DNA from 3 places in the Rhizobium sp. TRM96647 genome. Region 1 is predicted to be linked to each of the others. Evidence: riboswitches for the same ligand, from Rfam matches in the RefSeq annotation. Region 1 holds a riboswitch; each other region holds the start of a gene.
The links. Region 1 has a riboswitch for cobalamin ahead of OCK02_RS04535 (aromatic ring-hydroxylating oxygenase subunit alpha). Riboswitches for the same ligand answer to the same signal wherever they lie in the genome.
Positions count from the first base shown of each region.

Region 1 (5,358 bases):
CAAACGGAGCCAGCCACGACGTCCTCGACCTGACCGCGCTCGGCAGCATCACGAGCTATTCCGACCTGACCAGGAACCATATGAAGCAGGTCGGCGACGACGTGCATATCGACGGCAGGAACGGCGATACGATCCTGCTGCAGGACGTCAGGATCGCCCATCTGGACAAGGGCGACTTCCTGTTCTGATCCACGGGCGCGGGCCTGTCGCAGACAGCGGCTCGAGCAAGCCCCTCCCCTTGCCGGTGGGTTGCCGGTGGGAGCCGCTACGCCTCGATCTGCACGTCGCCCAGCGGGCGCGAGCAGCAGGCGAGGATGTAGCCTTCGGCGATCTCGTCGTCGAGGATGCCGCCATTGTGGTTCATCTCGACCTCGCCCGACACCTTCATGACGCGACAGGTGCCGCAGAGCCCGCCTTCGCAGGCCGCCCCGATGCGCACGCCGGCTGCGCGCGCCGTCTGCAGGATGGTCTGGTCGGGCGGGCAGGCAGCCTCCTTGCCGGCCATGGTGAAGGTGACGGTCGAGACGGCAGACGCATCGACCTCGCCGGGACCGGCGCGAATGGCAAGCTCCTCGGCGGCGGGGGCCGCGGCCGGCTGGAAGCTCTCCTCGTGATAGCGCGCCATGTCGAAGCCGCAGACCTTGAGCATGTCGCGCACGCCACGCATGAACGGCTCCGGGCCGCAGCAGAAGACGGTGCGATCGCGGAAGTCCGGGGCCAGCAGCGACAGCCTGGAGCCATCGATGCGGCCGCGCAGCCCATGCCAGCCGTCGCGCGGGTTGCGGCCTTCGACGACGAAGCCGAGCGAGAGGTTCGGCATCTGCGCCGACAGGCATTCGAGCTCGGGGCGAAACAGCAGGTCCTGAGGGGTGCGCGCGCAGGAGACGAAGGCGACGTCCGTCTGCGGCGCGCAATCGGCCATCCAGCGCGTCATCGACATCATCGGCGTGACGCCTGAGCCGGCGGAGATGAACAGGTACTTCTCGCCCGGATGGCGGACGAAGGAGAAATCGCCGAGCGGACCGAAGGCCTTCAACTGCATGCCGGGCCTGAGATGATCGAACATCCAGCGGGTGCCGATACTGTCCTTCTGCGCCTTGACGGTGACGGCGACGGAGAAGGGCCGCGACGGGGTCGAGGACAGCGTGTAGGTGCGCATGACCGGATCATCAGGCGTCACCGGCAGTTCCAGCGTGACGAACTGGCCCGGCAGGTAGCGGAACCAGTTCTCGCGGTCGGAGCGGAAGGTGAACGTCATCACGTCGGCGGTCTCGGCCGTCACCGCGATGCATTCCAGCATGTGCTGGCGGTCGTTCCAGGGCTGGAGCTCGTCGAAATGGCGGAAGTGGCTCGCGATCGTCATGTCAGGCCACCCGCACCAGCGGCTGCTTCTCGCCCTGAAGGCGCTGCTCCATGAAGGTGCAGTACCATTCGACGAACTGCATCACGCCGCCCTCGTCCTCGGGCGAATAGGGGCCGGGCTCGTAGGCGGGGGAACGAATACCGAAGGCGTTCTCCTCGACGATCTGTCGGTCCTGGTCGTTGGTCTCGGTCCAGACGTGGGTCAGTTCGTCGAGATTGTAGTCGATGCCTTCCACCGCATCCTTGCTGACCAGCCACTTGGTCGTCACCTGCGTCAGCTCGGGGCCGAGCGGCAGGACGCGGAAGGTGATGGCGTGGTCGGCCAGAACGTGGTTCCAGGTGGTCGGGTAGTGGAACATCAGGAGCGTGCCGATATGGCTCTCCTGCACGTCGGACGACAGCGGACGGCGGACGGCGCGCGCGCCCGACATGGTGTAGCTCTCGGCGTCTGCGATCAGCGGCATGCGGGCGAGGCGGAACTGGCCGGAAGGCGACATGCGGAACTCGCTCGGCAGGCCGGCCGCCTCGCACTTTTCCCAGTGACCGGCGATGACCGGATCGTCCTTGGCGCCCTGGACGCCGGTGGCGCTCGGGGCCTCCGGATAGGTGCGGCAGAGTTCGGGATGGTTGGCGGCGCAATGGTAGCACTCGCGGTTGTTCTCCCAGACGAGCTTCCAGTTGCCCTTCTCCACGATCGTGCTCTCGAAGGCGACCTTGGTCTCGCCGAGGCGATGGCGGACGAGATAGGGTTCGGCCAATTCGCGATAGGGGGCGAAATCCGGCGCCTCGTCGGCCAGACAGATGAAGATGTAGCCGCCGACGGTCTCGCAATGGATCTTCTTCAGGCTGTGCTGGCTCTTGTCGAAATCCTCGGCCATGTGGCGGGCGAAGAGCAACGTGCCGTCGAGCTCGTAGGTCCACTGATGATAGGGGCAGACGAGCTTGGCGGACGCGCCCTTGTGCTGGGTGCAGACGCGCGAGCCGCGATGGCGGCAGGAATTGTGCAGCGCGCGGATCGTGCCCTGGCGGTCGCGGGTGACGACGACCGGATAGTCGCCCACCTGCAGGGTGAAGAAATTGCCGGCCCGCGGGATCTCGCAGTCGTGGCCGACGAACAGCCAGTCGCGATACCAGATCGTCTCCAGGTCGAGCTTGTAATAGTCCTGATCGATATAGAAGGCCTGGTCGAGGCTGTAGCCCTCGCGCCGGTTCCTGATCTTGCGAAGTACGTCGCTGCTGATATCCATTGCCGCTTCCTCAAAAGCATTGCTCGTCTGAAGCGGGCATGGATCGAGGCCGACCAGCATGAAGACATGGCTTCGCTGCGCCCCCGGCCGCCCACCGCAGCCAGTCACGTCATGTTTCTCCAAGGCTGGTTTCCGGGCTCGGGAGATGTCCTCTGCGGACCGCGCGGCGCCTTCCCGAATTGCTTCAGTGGCGTTTTGCCGCGATTTCTTCCCTTACCGTTGCGGGGGCAGCTCCGGATTTTCACCGGCTTCCCAATTATCCGCCCTCCCTAGAGAGGCAGCACCTTGAGCCTCTTCATCTAAGCGGAAAGGCCGGCGCTCCAGTCGCCCAAATGCGACGTCGCCTTCCGCTTTGGCGACAGCCGAAGACGAAGGCGCGAACTCGAAATAATTTATATATTTCATATACTTGAAAAACAGCCCAAGGTGTTTCGACCAACAAATAGGCGGCAAGATCGCAAAAGAGGCAGATAGTCTCTTTGCGCCACCATGGTCACAGTGCAGCCCGCGTTGTTTCATGATAGCCTTGCATAGCGCGAGCGTTCACGCGATCCGCCTTGACGTAGAGGAGAAGGCGACAGACGCGCTCGGACCGACAATCAGCACCGACAATCAGCATGTCATTCAGCAGAAACGTCGAGCTATCACGGGAGGGTGAGCGATGGGGACCGAAAACGGATGTGACGACGCGAACAGCACACTTGAAGACGGCGAGCCGGCCCTGAGCCGCCGGCACGTGCTCATGGCAGGAACAACGCTTGCCGCCGCCGCGGCGCTCGGCGGCACCGGATCGCCGGCACAAGCCCAGGAACAGCAACAGGCGCAAACGGCGACGCCTTCCACCAGCCGGCCGCCCAACATCCTTGTCATCTGGGGAGACGACATCGGCATCTGGAACATCTCGGCCAACAGCCGGGGAATGATGGGCTACCGGACGCCCAACATCGACCGGATCGCGGAGGAAGGCCTGTCGTTCACCGACTACTACGGCCAGCAGAGCTGCACCGCCGGCCGCGCCGCCTTTCTCGGCGGCAACGTGCCGGTGCGCACCGGCATGACCAAGGTCGGACTGCCCGGCGCGCCGCAGGGCTGGCAGAAGACCGACGTGACGGTAGCGACGGTGCTGAAGGCGCAGGGGTATGCGACCGGACAATTCGGCAAGAACCACCAGGGCGACCGCGACGAACACCTGCCGACCATGCACGGCTTCGACGAGTTCCTCGGCAATCTCTACCACCTCAACGCCGAGGAGGAGCCTGAGAACCGCGACTATCCGCGCGACCGGATCATGCCGAGCGGCAAGACCTTCCTGGAGCAGTTCGGCCCGCGCGGCGTGCTGCACAGCTGGGCCAATCCGGATGGCACGCAGAAGATCGAGAACACCGGGCCGCTGACGAAAAAGCGGATGGAGACGATCGACGAGGAGACGCTCTCCGCGGCCAAGGACTTCATCACCCGGCAGAACCAGGCGGGCAAGCCGTTCTTCTGCTGGTGGAACGGCACGCGCATGCACTTCCGCACCCACGTGAAGGAGCAGAACAAGGGGATCTCCGGCCCGAGCGGCGACGAATACCATGACGGCATGGTGGAACACGACATGCATGTCGGCGAGCTCCTGAAGCTTCTCGACGACCTCGGCATCGCGCAGGATACCGTGGTGCTCTATTCGACCGACAACGGCCCGCACTACAACACCTGGCCCGACGCCGGCACGACACCCTTCCGCAGCGAGAAGAACTCCAACTGGGAGGGCGCCTACCGTGTGCCGGCCTTCGCCCGCTGGCCAGGCCGCTTCCCGGCAGGCGAGACCCTGAACGGCATCGTTGCGCACGAGGACTGGCTGCCGACCTTCGCGGCGATCGCCGGCGAACCGGATATCAAGACGAAACTCGCCAACACCGTCGAACTCAATGGCCGCAGCTACCGCAACTATATCGACGGCTACAACCAGCTGGATTATCTCGGCGGCAAGGTCGACCAGTCGCCGCGGCACGAGTTCTGGTACGTCAACGACGACGGGCAGGTCGTGGCGGCGCGCTACGACGACTGGAAGGCGGTGTTCCTGGAAAACCGTGGCGAGGCCTTCGGCGTCTGGCGCGAACCGTTCACCGAGCTGCGGGTGCCGCTGCTCTTCAATCTCCGGCGCGACCCGTTCGAGAAGGCGCAGCACAACTCCAACACCTACAACGACTGGTTCCTCGACCGGGTCTTCATCATCGTCCCGATCCAGGGCCTGGCAGCGCAGTTCCTGCAGACGATGAAGGACTATCCGCCGAGCCAGTCGCCCGGCTCGTTCAATCTCAGCAAGATCGAGGCGCAGCTGCGCGGCGCCGGCGGCGACTGACGGCCATGCGACCGGATCCGGCCGCTTCCCCGGCGGCCGGGTCTTGAGGCGGGCAAATCCGAGACCGGCACTTCGGCATAAGGGCGGCGTTAACCATAAGCGGGCATGATCCGGGCAAGACTGCCATGCTTCCGGAGCCTTCCCGTGCTAGCCACGCCCGCAGCGAAATTCAGATACTACGACGCCGTTGCCTACAAACGGACCCAGCGCGGCCGTTCGGTCGCCTATACGGACTTCCTGCGGACCGGGAAGCTGGAGCGGCGGGAGTGGAACGAGACCGAGAAGCGCTATCTCTCCCATCGCGAGGTCGCCGAGGCGACCAGGCGCAAGCTCGAGCAGGCCGGCACGGTCACCCATGACCGCATCAACGGCTTCCACCGCTCGATCCGCTTTCCGAAGCTGATC
Region 1 covers NZ_JAOXHF010000002.1:332,779-338,136, reverse strand. The annotation lists gene OCK02_RS04545 (calcium-binding protein) at 1-188, shown strand, start outside; gene OCK02_RS04540 (hybrid-cluster NAD(P)-dependent oxidoreductase) at 266-1,363, opposite strand; gene OCK02_RS04535 (aromatic ring-hydroxylating oxygenase subunit alpha) at 1,365-2,609, opposite strand; cobalamin riboswitch at 2,715-2,912, opposite strand; gene OCK02_RS04530 (arylsulfatase) at 3,352-4,953, shown strand; gene OCK02_RS04525 (DUF6656 family protein) at 5,098-5,358, shown strand, end outside.

Region 2 (5,358 bases), on a different contig from region 1:
GGCGCATGCGGGAACCTATGGTGCTTTCGACGGAATGGCGGCGCCGGAAGGCGGGCGAAATGACCCGCCCCAGGGCCGCCGCAGCCAGCAATTTGCTACACCATGGGCACGGCGATAGCAATTCCGGTGCATAAAACATGAAAGACAAATTCAACTATAATTGACGTTAATCACTTTTCGACGAGCACATTGCTCATTCGCCCCTCGAAGCTATGATCGATAGCGGGTTTGCCCGGCAGGAGCGCCGAGCTGCGGCGGAACGTCCGATTGCCGTCCGCCGCCGGAACCGAGGGACCGATTCGGCGTTACCCGAGCCGCGAGAGGAAACGCGACAGGAGTTGACGACGTGCCGTGGGGATGGGGGAAAGTGGCGTTTCGGGCTGTTGCGACGGCCCTGCCGATTGCCTTGGCGATCGCCTTGCCGCACGCGCAGGCCCGAGCCCAGACGGCGGAACAGTCCCCGACGGCCGCGATCTGCGGCGATCTCCGGTCACAGCTTGCAAGCCTGCCGCGCGCGATCGACAGCGCAGAGCAGGTACGCAGCTATTCGAGCGCGATCGCCCGGCAGAACATGGAGCTTCGCCGGGCGAGAGGCGACCTTCGCCGGCTCGGCTGCAGCAACGGCAGCGTCACCGTCTTCGGCGGCCAGAACGCCGGTGCCTGTGCCTCGATCATCTCCACGATCGACCAGATGGACCGCAACCTCCAGGTCCTGATGAAGAAGCGCAACGAGATGTCGTTTGTCGGCGGCGATCCGGCCGAGCGCAGCCGTATTCTGGCTGAACTGTCGGAGAACGGCTGCGGGCAGGCCGTCGCGCTCGAGGCGTCCACGGAGGCCGGTTTGGCCCTGGAGGGCGGCGACCTTTCGGAGGCCGACGATCCGTATGCGGCGATGCCGACGACGTTCGGCAACTGGGGCGCAGCGCCGCAGGAGGGTCCCTTGCGGACGGTGTGCGTGCGCACCTGCGACGGCGGCTTCTTCCCGATATCGTCCGCCGCCACCCCGCTCGACTTCCGCCGCGACCAGCGGACCTGCTCGATGATGTGCCCGCAGACGGAGACGGAACTCTTCTACCAGCCGCTGCAGTCGCCGGGCAGCGGCGACATGATCTCGACGCTGACCGGCCGGCCCTATTCCGCCCTGCCGAATGCCTATGCCTACCAGAGCCGCGACCGGTCCGCCGACAAGGCCTGCGGCTGCGACCTTGCGGGCTACCACCGCAGGATGGCCGGTGCCGGCGGCGGCAACGTGCCCGAAGCGACCGCCGGCGCGGCGCCGGGCACGACCCGAAAGAACGTCGGGTCGGTCACGACGATCCGCATGCATCCCGTCACAAGCGCCACGGCCTCCGAGAAGGTGGTCATCGAGCGGCCCTACGATCCGGTAAAGGACAAGGTGCGGATGGTCGGGCCGAGCTTCCTGCCCGACGACCAGCCGGCGCTGGACCTGCGCAATCCCGCCGGGACGAACTGAACCGCCGATCCGCTGCCGGTGTCAGCGCCGCTGCCCCCACCGGTCGGCGAACACCAGATCCTCGAGCGGCAGCCGCTGCCGCCAGCCTTTCACCGCCAGTTCCGGCTCCTCGTAGAGCGCGTCGACGAAGCCGAGGCACAGCCAGGCGACGATCTCGATCCGCTCGGGAATGCCGAGAAGCGCGCGGATATCGGCATCGTGGAAGATGCTGACCCATCCGACGCCGACGCCCTCCGCCCGCGCCGCAAGCCACAGGTTCTGCACCGCGCAGACCGTCGAGTAGACGTCCATGCGCGGATTGTGCGTGCGCCCGAGAACGACGCTGCCGGCCCGGTCGGGATCGCAGGTGACGCAGAGACTGACCGGCGCCTTGAGGATCCCCTCGAGCTTCAGCGTGCGGTAGCGTTCCTGCCGCTCGCCGGAAAAGAGCATGGCGGCCTCCTCGTTGGCACGCTGGAACGCCAGGTGCGCACCGGCGCGCACCTGCGGGTCGCGGATGACGATGAAACTCCAGGGCTGCATGAAGCCGACCGACGGCGCGTTGTGGGCAGCCCCGAGCAGGCGCTCCAGCAGATCGTCCGGCAGGGGATCGGCGAGAAACTGGTCGCGCACGTCGCGACGCGTCTCGATGGCGCGGTAGACGGCCGCCCGTTCGGCCGGCGTGAATGGCTGGACGGGAACTGGCTCGTCCCGCTTGAACGGTCGCATCGTCAACTCCCCAACAATGCTTGCGACCCCTCCGCCGTCCGCGCGGACAGGTCCATTGCGCCAGGCCGGTCTTCTGACTTCGGTTCGTCCGGCCGGGCCCGCCTTCCCGGTCTTTCGACCAGTGGCGATCTGGCGAGGGTCCCTCCCTCGCGGCCTTGCCGTCCCCGTCACAGCGTTGGGCACGTTCCGGCTTCAGGACACGGACGTCGTCCGCAGCCCCACCGGATTCCCGATTCTCCCCGGCTCTCTCGCGGGGCACCTGGCAGATACATTTGCACACGCCGCAGGCCGCGACGCAAGGGCTGCGAGCGACGGAACGACGGCGTGTGCCGGACAGTGCCGCGGGAGCGTTCATAGGAGACGTTCGTGGGGACGCTCGTTCAGGCGGCCTCGATGTCCGAAGCCGCATCGGTGGCGCGGGCCACGCCGTACTGGGCGCGATTGCGGCCGGCGTTCTTCGCCGCATAGAGGGCCGCGTCGGCGGCGAGCATGATCGCATGCGGCGTCCGGCCGTGTTCGGGAAAGGCGCCGATGCCGGCGCTGCCGCCGAGCTGGAGCAACTGCCCCTCGAAGGGTACGGGGACCTGCGCGTCGCGCACGAAGCTCTCCGCAAGCGGAAGGGTGTCCTCCCGGTCGGCGATATCAGGCAGCAGGACGGCGAACTCGTCGCCGCCGAGACGCGCGACGACGCCGCGGTCGCCAATCCGGGCCATGAACCGGGCGGCCATGACCCGCAGCACCTCGTCGCCGGCCGCGTGGCCGTGACGGTCGTTGACCGCCTTGAACCGGTCAAGGTCGATGGCGATGATCGAGAACGGCCTCTGCCCCTTCGCGGAAAGGTCGTTGACCGTGAGGTCGAACCCGGAACGGCTGAGCACCCCGGTCAGCGCGTCGTGGCGGGCCAGATGGGCGTTCTTCGCCTCGCTGCGCTCGAGCGCGCGCACGAGCGAGGAGAACTTGAGCGCGCCGAAACCCATCACCACGACGAAGATCGCAATCAGCGCGGCGATGTGCGGCACCGCCATGGTCCAGACGAACGATCCCGGGCGGTTGGGGTGCCAGGAGGCCACCATCGGGTTATAGGCATCGCCGCCCACGCCGGTCGTCAGCAGGTTGTCGTCGTCGGTCGTGATCGGCGAGAAGCCGAGGCCGGTGAGCCCCAGGCGCCGCTCCGAATCCGCCAGCATGGCGGCCGTGATCGGCTTCACGGTGATCATCAGGACCGGACTCCGGCGATCGTCGGGAATGAACAGCCGCCGCGGCACCACCGCCTGCACCACGACGATGCTCATCACCCGCTCGATCACGCGCATGCCCGTGGCGCTGATCTGCGGCACGCCGCCATGGCTGGCGCTGGCGTTGGACATCGACTTCGCCACGATCCAGCCGTCGCGGGTACGACGCAAGGCGGCGTAGTAGTTCTCCGTGGCCCGCTTCACGAGGTCGCTCATCCAGTAGCGGACGCCGTCGGCCTCCTCGCCCGGCACGACGATCCCGTTGTGCATGGCAAGGACCGTCTCTCCCGACGGCCGTGCGAAGACGAGCCAGGAAAAGCCGGACTCGCGCCACAGCCAGTCCCTCAGGTCGCGCCGGATGAAGTCCTCGCCGAGCCGCCCGTTTGCCAGTTCGTCGAAACTCTTGTCCCAGACCGACAAGCCGCTCTGGTAGAGCACCACCTGTTCGATCTGGTTGCGGAACTCGCTCTTGACCAGGGTCTTTTCGGTTTCGGCGACGAAATCGTTCGCCTGGCGGATGGAATAGTCGAGGACCAGGAAATTGGCGCTGGCGAACAGGAGGACGATCACCGCCGATGCGATGCCGATCCCCAGTCTGACACCCCCCCGGGGCGTGGCCGGAACGCCGGCCCCTGCATTCGCCATGTCGATCCCCATTGACAGGCTAGCGGCCGTTCGCCGCGTTGTTCTTGGCAGGGACGTTATTGCGCAAGCAGGAATATTCACTTAACCGGACTGGTATCCAAACAATTAACCCGTGCAAATCTGGGGATATTCCAGGCCGAAAAGACCGTGCGGCGGCTGCACGCAAAGACGGAAACCTACGGCGCGTAGCGGACGAAGGCGAACTGCGATCCGTCGGGCGACCAGTTGGGGACGTTCATCGTCCCCTGCCCGCCAAAGAGCTCGAACAGGACCCGGTCGTTGCGCCCGTCCGCATCCATCATCCGGATCCGGACCTGATGGTCGCGCGGGTGATCGAAGACATCGCCGTCGTAGGACAGCACCAGCAGGGCGCGTCCGTCGGGCGTCGGATGGGCGAACCAGTCGCCGAAGGGGCTGTCGGTGATCCGGGCAAACTCCGTCCCGTCCGGCCGGATCCGCCAGATCTGCATGCGCCCGCTGCGGCTCGAATTGAAGTAGATCCAGCCGTCGCAGGACCAGTCCGGCCCGTCGTTGCGTCCCTCGCCGAAGGTCAGCCGCATCTCCTCGCCGCCCTCGACGGGGATCGTGTAGATGTCGAAGACGTCGTCGCGGATGCCGCAGTAGCAGACCCTGCTGCCGTCCGGCGACCAGCCGTGCCAGTAGGACGACTGCCGCGGCGTCACCAGCCGCGGCGTGCCGCCGTCCGCAGGCAGGATGTAGATCGCCGCACGGCCGAACTCGGTCTTGTCGGTGACGGCGAGCCACTGCCCGTCCGGCGAGAGCCCGTGGTCGTTGTTGCACCGGACGGCAAAGCCCGTGTCGATGCGCGAAGGCGCACCGCCGTCGAGCGGCAGGCGATAGACCAGTCCGTCGCCGTTGATGACCAGAGAGCGTCCGTCGCGCGCAAAGTTCGGCGCCTCCACGAGCTGCCCGGTCTGCCAGACCACGCGGGCCTGCCCGCTTGCAACGTCGTAGATCTCGACCGAACTGCGCATGCTTGCCCCTATCGGTCGCGGAAACGGTTGGTGATCGGGTAGCGCCGGTCGCGGCCGAAGTTCTTCTTGGTGATCTTCACGCCCGGCGCCGATTGCCGGCGCTTGTATTCGGCGATGTAGAGCAGGTGCTCGATGCGGTGCACGGTCGCCTCGTCATGGCCGCGCGCGACGATCTCCTCCGTCCCCATTTCGTTCTCGACCAGGCATTCCAGGATATCGTCCAGCACCGGATAGGGCGGCAGCGAATCCTGGTCGGTCTGGTTCGGCCGCAACTCGGCCGAAGGCGCCTTGTCGATGATGT
Region 2 covers NZ_JAOXHF010000007.1:15,025-20,382, reverse strand. The annotation lists gene OCK02_RS14245 (phytanoyl-CoA dioxygenase family protein) at 1-7, opposite strand, end outside; gene OCK02_RS14240 (DUF2865 domain-containing protein) at 368-1,474, shown strand; gene bluB (5,6-dimethylbenzimidazole synthase) at 1,496-2,182, opposite strand; cobalamin riboswitch at 2,228-2,460, opposite strand; gene OCK02_RS14230 (diguanylate cyclase domain-containing protein) at 2,563-4,062, opposite strand; gene OCK02_RS14225 (TolB family protein) at 4,239-5,057, opposite strand; gene OCK02_RS14220 (NAD+ synthase) at 5,066-5,358, opposite strand, start outside.
Region 2: linked by a shared signal. The riboswitch ahead of bluB (5,6-dimethylbenzimidazole synthase) and the one ahead of OCK02_RS04535 (aromatic ring-hydroxylating oxygenase subunit alpha) in region 1 are both predicted to bind cobalamin.

Region 3 (5,358 bases), on a different contig from region 1:
TGCAGTCCCGTGCAGGTGGCAACGTCTCCCACCTGCTTGCCCTCCTGGTCAAGCACACGCAGTCCGAGCCGCGGCGGCAGTTCCCCCTCCTTTACCGGCGCCTCCATGTTCGGCACGGAGACGAGGAAATGCTGACCCAGCGGCACCGCAACGCCGTGGTGTGGCGCGGTCGTGTCGAGCGACCTGGGCTCGGCAGGGCCGTCGCGAAGGACGCTCTCTTTCAGCACGTCAAACTTGCCGCCGCGGTCGTAGAAAACGGCGATCTCGTCGCCATGCGGCACGAGATGGCCGGACTTCTGGCCCGCGATGACCGGGGCCAGCAGCTTGGGATCGGTCAGTTCGATGTCGCGGTGCTCGCCGTGGTCGGAGAGCGACACGCCGGTATCGATGGCATGAACGACGTTGCTGTCGCCCTGGATCGCGAAGACCGTCTTGCCGGTACCGCTGAGCGACAACGCGGCATGGCCGGTGATATCGAAGCGGCCGATTTCCTTGCCCGTCTCGACATCGACGGCACGGACGACGGGCAGCGTATGGTCGGCAATAAACAGTCTCCAGGCCTCGTTCTGCTCTTCCTCGGCATGGAGAGCGGGAATCGAGGCGAAGGTGGAGAGAACGGTGGCAGCCAGAAGCGCCGGCGTGCGGGAGCGAAACATGGGTATCTCCTGTTTATGAAATGCGTATTTTGATGAGGTCTGGAGTTTGGAAGGCGCAGCAAGCGCCGCCGCTTACGAGGCCCGGCGTTCCCAGCTTGCGAAGGGATCGGGAAGATCTCGCCAAAGGCCAGGATTGAACTCCGTCGCCCCGACCAGACAGTCGTCCAGTTCGGCGCGGATTTCTGCCTCGTCCATCGGATCCGCGCCGATGAAGACGATCTCCTGTCGCCGATCGCCCCAGGTCGGGTCGAGATAGGGCTCCATCATTTCAAGGAATCCGGGATCGCGCGGCCACTGCGCCTTTGGCACAGCGGACCACCAGACGCCCATCCTGCCCGTGCGCACAAGCGCGCCGGCCTGGCTGATCTCGCCGACATGGTGCGGCCGCGTCGCCAGCCAGAAGAAGCCTTTTGCCCGCACGACCCCTGGCCATGACCGATCGATGAAGCGCTGGAAACGCGCGGGCTCGAAGGGACGGCGGGCGCGGTAGACGAAGGAGCGGATACCGTATTCCTCGGTTTCGGGAACGTGGTCCTTGAGGCCATGCAGTTCCTTGAACCAGAGCGGATGCTGCTCGGCCTTGGCGAGATCAAAGCGACCGGTGCCGAGAACCTCCTTCAGGTCGACCTGGCCGAAATCGGTTTCGATCAGTTTTGCGTCGGGGTTGAGGGAGACGATGATCTTGCGGGCCGCATCGCGCTGCTCGGGCGTCGCGGTGCCGATCTTGTTGAGCACCACGACATCGGCGAATTCGATCTGCTCGACGAGGAGATCGACAACTGTCCTGTTGTCGCCGTCGCCTGCCGTGTCGCCGCGGTCGGCGAGGAGGTCTGCGGAACCGTAGTCGGCCAGAAGGTTGGCGGCATCGACCACCGTCACCATCGTGTCGAGCAGGGCCACATCCGACAGGCTCATGCCGTTCTCATCGCGGAAGTCGAAGGTCGTCGCGACAGGCAGCGGCTCGGCGATCCCTGTCGATTCGATCAGCAGGTAGTCGAACCGGCCCTGCTCCGCGAGCGCACGCACCTCCTTCAGGAGATCGTCGCGCAGCGTGCAGCAGATGCAGCCATTGGTCATTTCCACCAGTTGCTCCTCCGTCCGCGACAGGTTCGCACCGCCATCGCGCAAAAGAGCGGCGTCGATGTTCACCTCGCTCATGTCGTTGACGATCAGCGCGACGCGCAGTCCCTGGCGATTCGAGAGGATGTGGTTGAGCAGCGTTGTCTTCCCGGCTCCGAGAAACCCGGAGAGAACGGTGACGGGCAGTTTGTCGATCATAAAGGTGTTCGCTCGATTGGTAACGTTATACAGTTACAAAAGCGCGGAAAAGCCGGAGGCGGTCAAGGCGATGGCGCCGGAAAATTTCGCTGGTCGGAAAACTGCGGACAAGGATCGATAGCTGTTGACGCGAATCCATCCATCTCTACTATATCTTGTGTTCGAGGTTCTTCCGACGCGAGTCGGGAGCTAAGATGGGAATCCGGTCGGCGGACATGATGATCGCCAAGCCGGAGCTGCCCCCGCAACTGTGAACGGAGAGTGCCGTTCGATTTGGCCACTGGATGAGAATCCGGGAAGGCCGAACGAGCACGACGACCCGTGAGCCAGGAGACCTGCCTCGAACGAAACGTCCACCGGCGGGGTGCCCGGCAGGAAAGCGATCCGGCGCGGCACGAAGTGCGCGCATCGCTTCCCCGAAGCCCCGTCTGAGCCACTTCGGGGTGAAGTCCATGTCTAGTTTTTTCCGTCTGCGTCAGCGTGAGTAGCGGTTTCCGGTCCCGCCACCGGGGCTAACTGCGTCCCATTTTTCCACGTTCACGACGGCCGCCTCCAGGTGGCCGAACGATCCCGCATGCCAATCATCTCACGAGGATATCCATGACCATCACCGTCTACAGCAAGCCCGCCTGCGTCCAGTGCACTGCGACGACCCGTGCGCTCGATCGCCAGGGCATCGACTACCAGATCATCGACGTTTCCGAGGACGCCGCTGCATTTGCCTTGGTGCAGGGGCTTGGGTACCGCCAGGTCCCCGTCGTCATCGCCGGTGAGCAGCATTGGGCCGGTTTTCGCCCGGACATGATCAGCGCGCTGGCGTGAGGCCCCAAACGGTGGGCGAACTCGTCTATTTCTCCAGCCGGTCCGAGAACACCCACAGGTTCGTCGCCCGGCTCGGAGTGCCGGCGGTCCGCATTCCTGTTGCGAACGCCGAACTCCACATCGACCGCCCCTATGTGCTCGTCGTCCCGACCTATTGCGGCGACGGCGGCAAGGGGGCCGTTCCCAAGCAGGTGATGCGCTTTCTCAACGATGCGGGCAACCGCTCCCTCATCCGCGGCGTGATTGCCGCGGGCAACAGCAATTTCGGTGCGACCTTCGGGATCGCCGGCGACGTCATCTCCGCCAAGTGCCAGGTTCCCTACCTCTACCGGTTCGAACTCCTGGGCACCGTGCCTGACGTCATCAACGTCAGGCACGGATTGGAACGATTTTGGACAAGCTCACGCTAGAACGCCCCGCAAAGGCCGCGGAACCCGCGTTCGACTACCACGCGCTGAACGCAATGCTGAACCTCTACGACGAGCAGGGAAACATCCAGCTCGACAAGGACCACATGGCGGCGCGGCAGTACTTCCTCCAGCACGTCAACCAGAACACCGTGTTCTTCCATAACCTGCGCGAGAAGCTCGATTATCTCGTCGCCGAAGGCTATTACGAACAAGAGGTTCTGGACCAGTACGCGTTCAATTTCGTCCGCGACCTGTTCGACGAGGCCTATGCGCGGAAATTCCGCTTTCCGACCTTCCTCGGCGCGTTCAAGTACTACACGTCCTATACGCTCAAGACCTTCGACGGGAAGCGATATCTGGAGCGCTACGAGGACCGCGTCTGCATGGTGGCGCTGGCGCTGGCGCGCGGCGACGAGCAACTCGCCCGCGACCTCGTCGACGAGATCATTACCGGCCGCTTCCAGCCGGCGACGCCGACCTTCCTCAATGCCGGAAAGAAGCAGCGCGGCGAACTCGTCTCGTGCTTCCTGCTCAGGGTCGAGGACAACATGGAAAGCATCGGCCGCTCTATCAATTCGGCGCTGCAGCTCTCCAAGCGCGGCGGCGGCGTGGCGCTGTCGCTCACCAACATTCGCGAGGCCGGTGCGCCGATCAAGCACATAGAAAACCAGTCATCGGGCATCATCCCTGTCATGAAACTGCTGGAGGATTCGTTCTCCTATGCCAACCAGCTCGGTGCGCGGCAGGGCGCGGGAGCGGTCTATCTCAACGCCCACCATCCCGACATCATGCGCTTCCTCGACACCAAGCGCGAGAACGCCGACGAGAAGATCAGGATCAAGACGCTGTCGCTCGGCGTCGTCATTCCAGACATCACCTTCGAGCTCGCGCGAAACAACGAGGACATGTACCTGTTCTCGCCCTACGACGTCGAACGGGTCTACGGCGTGCCGTTCACCGAAATCTCGGTCACGGAGAAGTACCGCGAGATGGTAGCCGACAGCCGCGTCCGCAAGAAGAAGATCAAGGCACGCGACTTCTTCCAGGTGATCGCCGAAATCCAGTTCGAAAGCGGTTACCCCTACATCATGTTCGAGGACACGGTGAACCGCGCCAACCCGATCGCCGGCCGCGTCACCATGAGCAACCTCTGCTCGGAAATCCTGCAGGTGAGTGAAGCGAGCGCGTTCAATGACGACCTGTCCTACAGCCATCTCGGCAAGGACATCTCCTGCAACCTTGGTTCGCTGAACATCGCGGCCGCGATGGATTCAACCGATTTCGGCAAGACGATCGAGACGGCAATCCGGGCGCTGTCTGCGGTCTCCGACATGAGCCACATTTCCTCGGTGCCCTCGGTCGCCAAGGGCAACGACGAAAGCCACGCCATCGGCCTCGGCCAGATGAACCTGCACGGCTATCTCGCCCGCGAACGCATCTTCTACGGCTCGGACGAAGGGGTCGATTTCACCAACATCTATTTCTACGCCGTGACCTATCACGCGATCCGCGCCTCCAACCGATTGGCGGTCGAACGCGGCCAGAGCTTCAAGGGCTTCGAGACCTCGAAATATGCCTCCGGCGAGTACTTCGACAAGTACACGCAAGCCGAATGGCTGCCGGCGACGGAGCGGGTTGCCGAACTGTTCGAGACCGCCGGCATCCCTATCCCGACGCAGGAGGACTGGCGGGGCCTCAAGCAGGCGGTGATGGAGGGCGGGCTCTATAACCAGAACTTGCAGGCCGTGCCGCCGACCGGCTCGATCTCCTACATCAACCACTCGACCTCCTCGATCCATCCGATCGTCTCGAAGATCGAGATCAGGAAAGAGGGCAAGATTGGCCGCGTCTACTACCCGGCCGCCTTCATGACCAACGACAATCTCGACTACTATCAGGACGCCTACGAGATCGGCCCGGAAAAGATCATCGACACCTACGCGGCCGCCACCCAGCATGTCGACCAGGGCCTGTCACTGACGCTGTTCTTCCGCGACACGGCCACGACCCGCGACATCAACCGTGCCCAGATCCACGCCTGGAAGAAGGGTATCAAGACCATCTACTACATCCGCCTCCGCCAGATGGCGCTGTCCGGCACGGAAGTGCAGGGCTGCGTCTCCTGCGCGCTCTAGTTTGAGTTTCATGTCTGCCGTTGCCCCTCATCCGCCTGCTGGCCCCTTCTCGCCGTA
Region 3 covers NZ_JAOXHF010000025.1:3,486-8,843, forward strand. The annotation lists gene OCK02_RS25240 (hypothetical protein) at 1-656, opposite strand, end outside; gene zigA (zinc metallochaperone GTPase ZigA) at 729-1,934, opposite strand; cobalamin riboswitch at 2,082-2,292, shown strand; gene nrdH (glutaredoxin-like protein NrdH) at 2,535-2,756, shown strand; gene nrdI (class Ib ribonucleoside-diphosphate reductase assembly flavoprotein NrdI) at 2,768-3,166, shown strand; gene nrdE (class 1b ribonucleoside-diphosphate reductase subunit alpha) at 3,148-5,301, shown strand.
Region 3: linked by a shared signal. The riboswitch ahead of nrdH (glutaredoxin-like protein NrdH) and the one ahead of OCK02_RS04535 (aromatic ring-hydroxylating oxygenase subunit alpha) in region 1 are both predicted to bind cobalamin.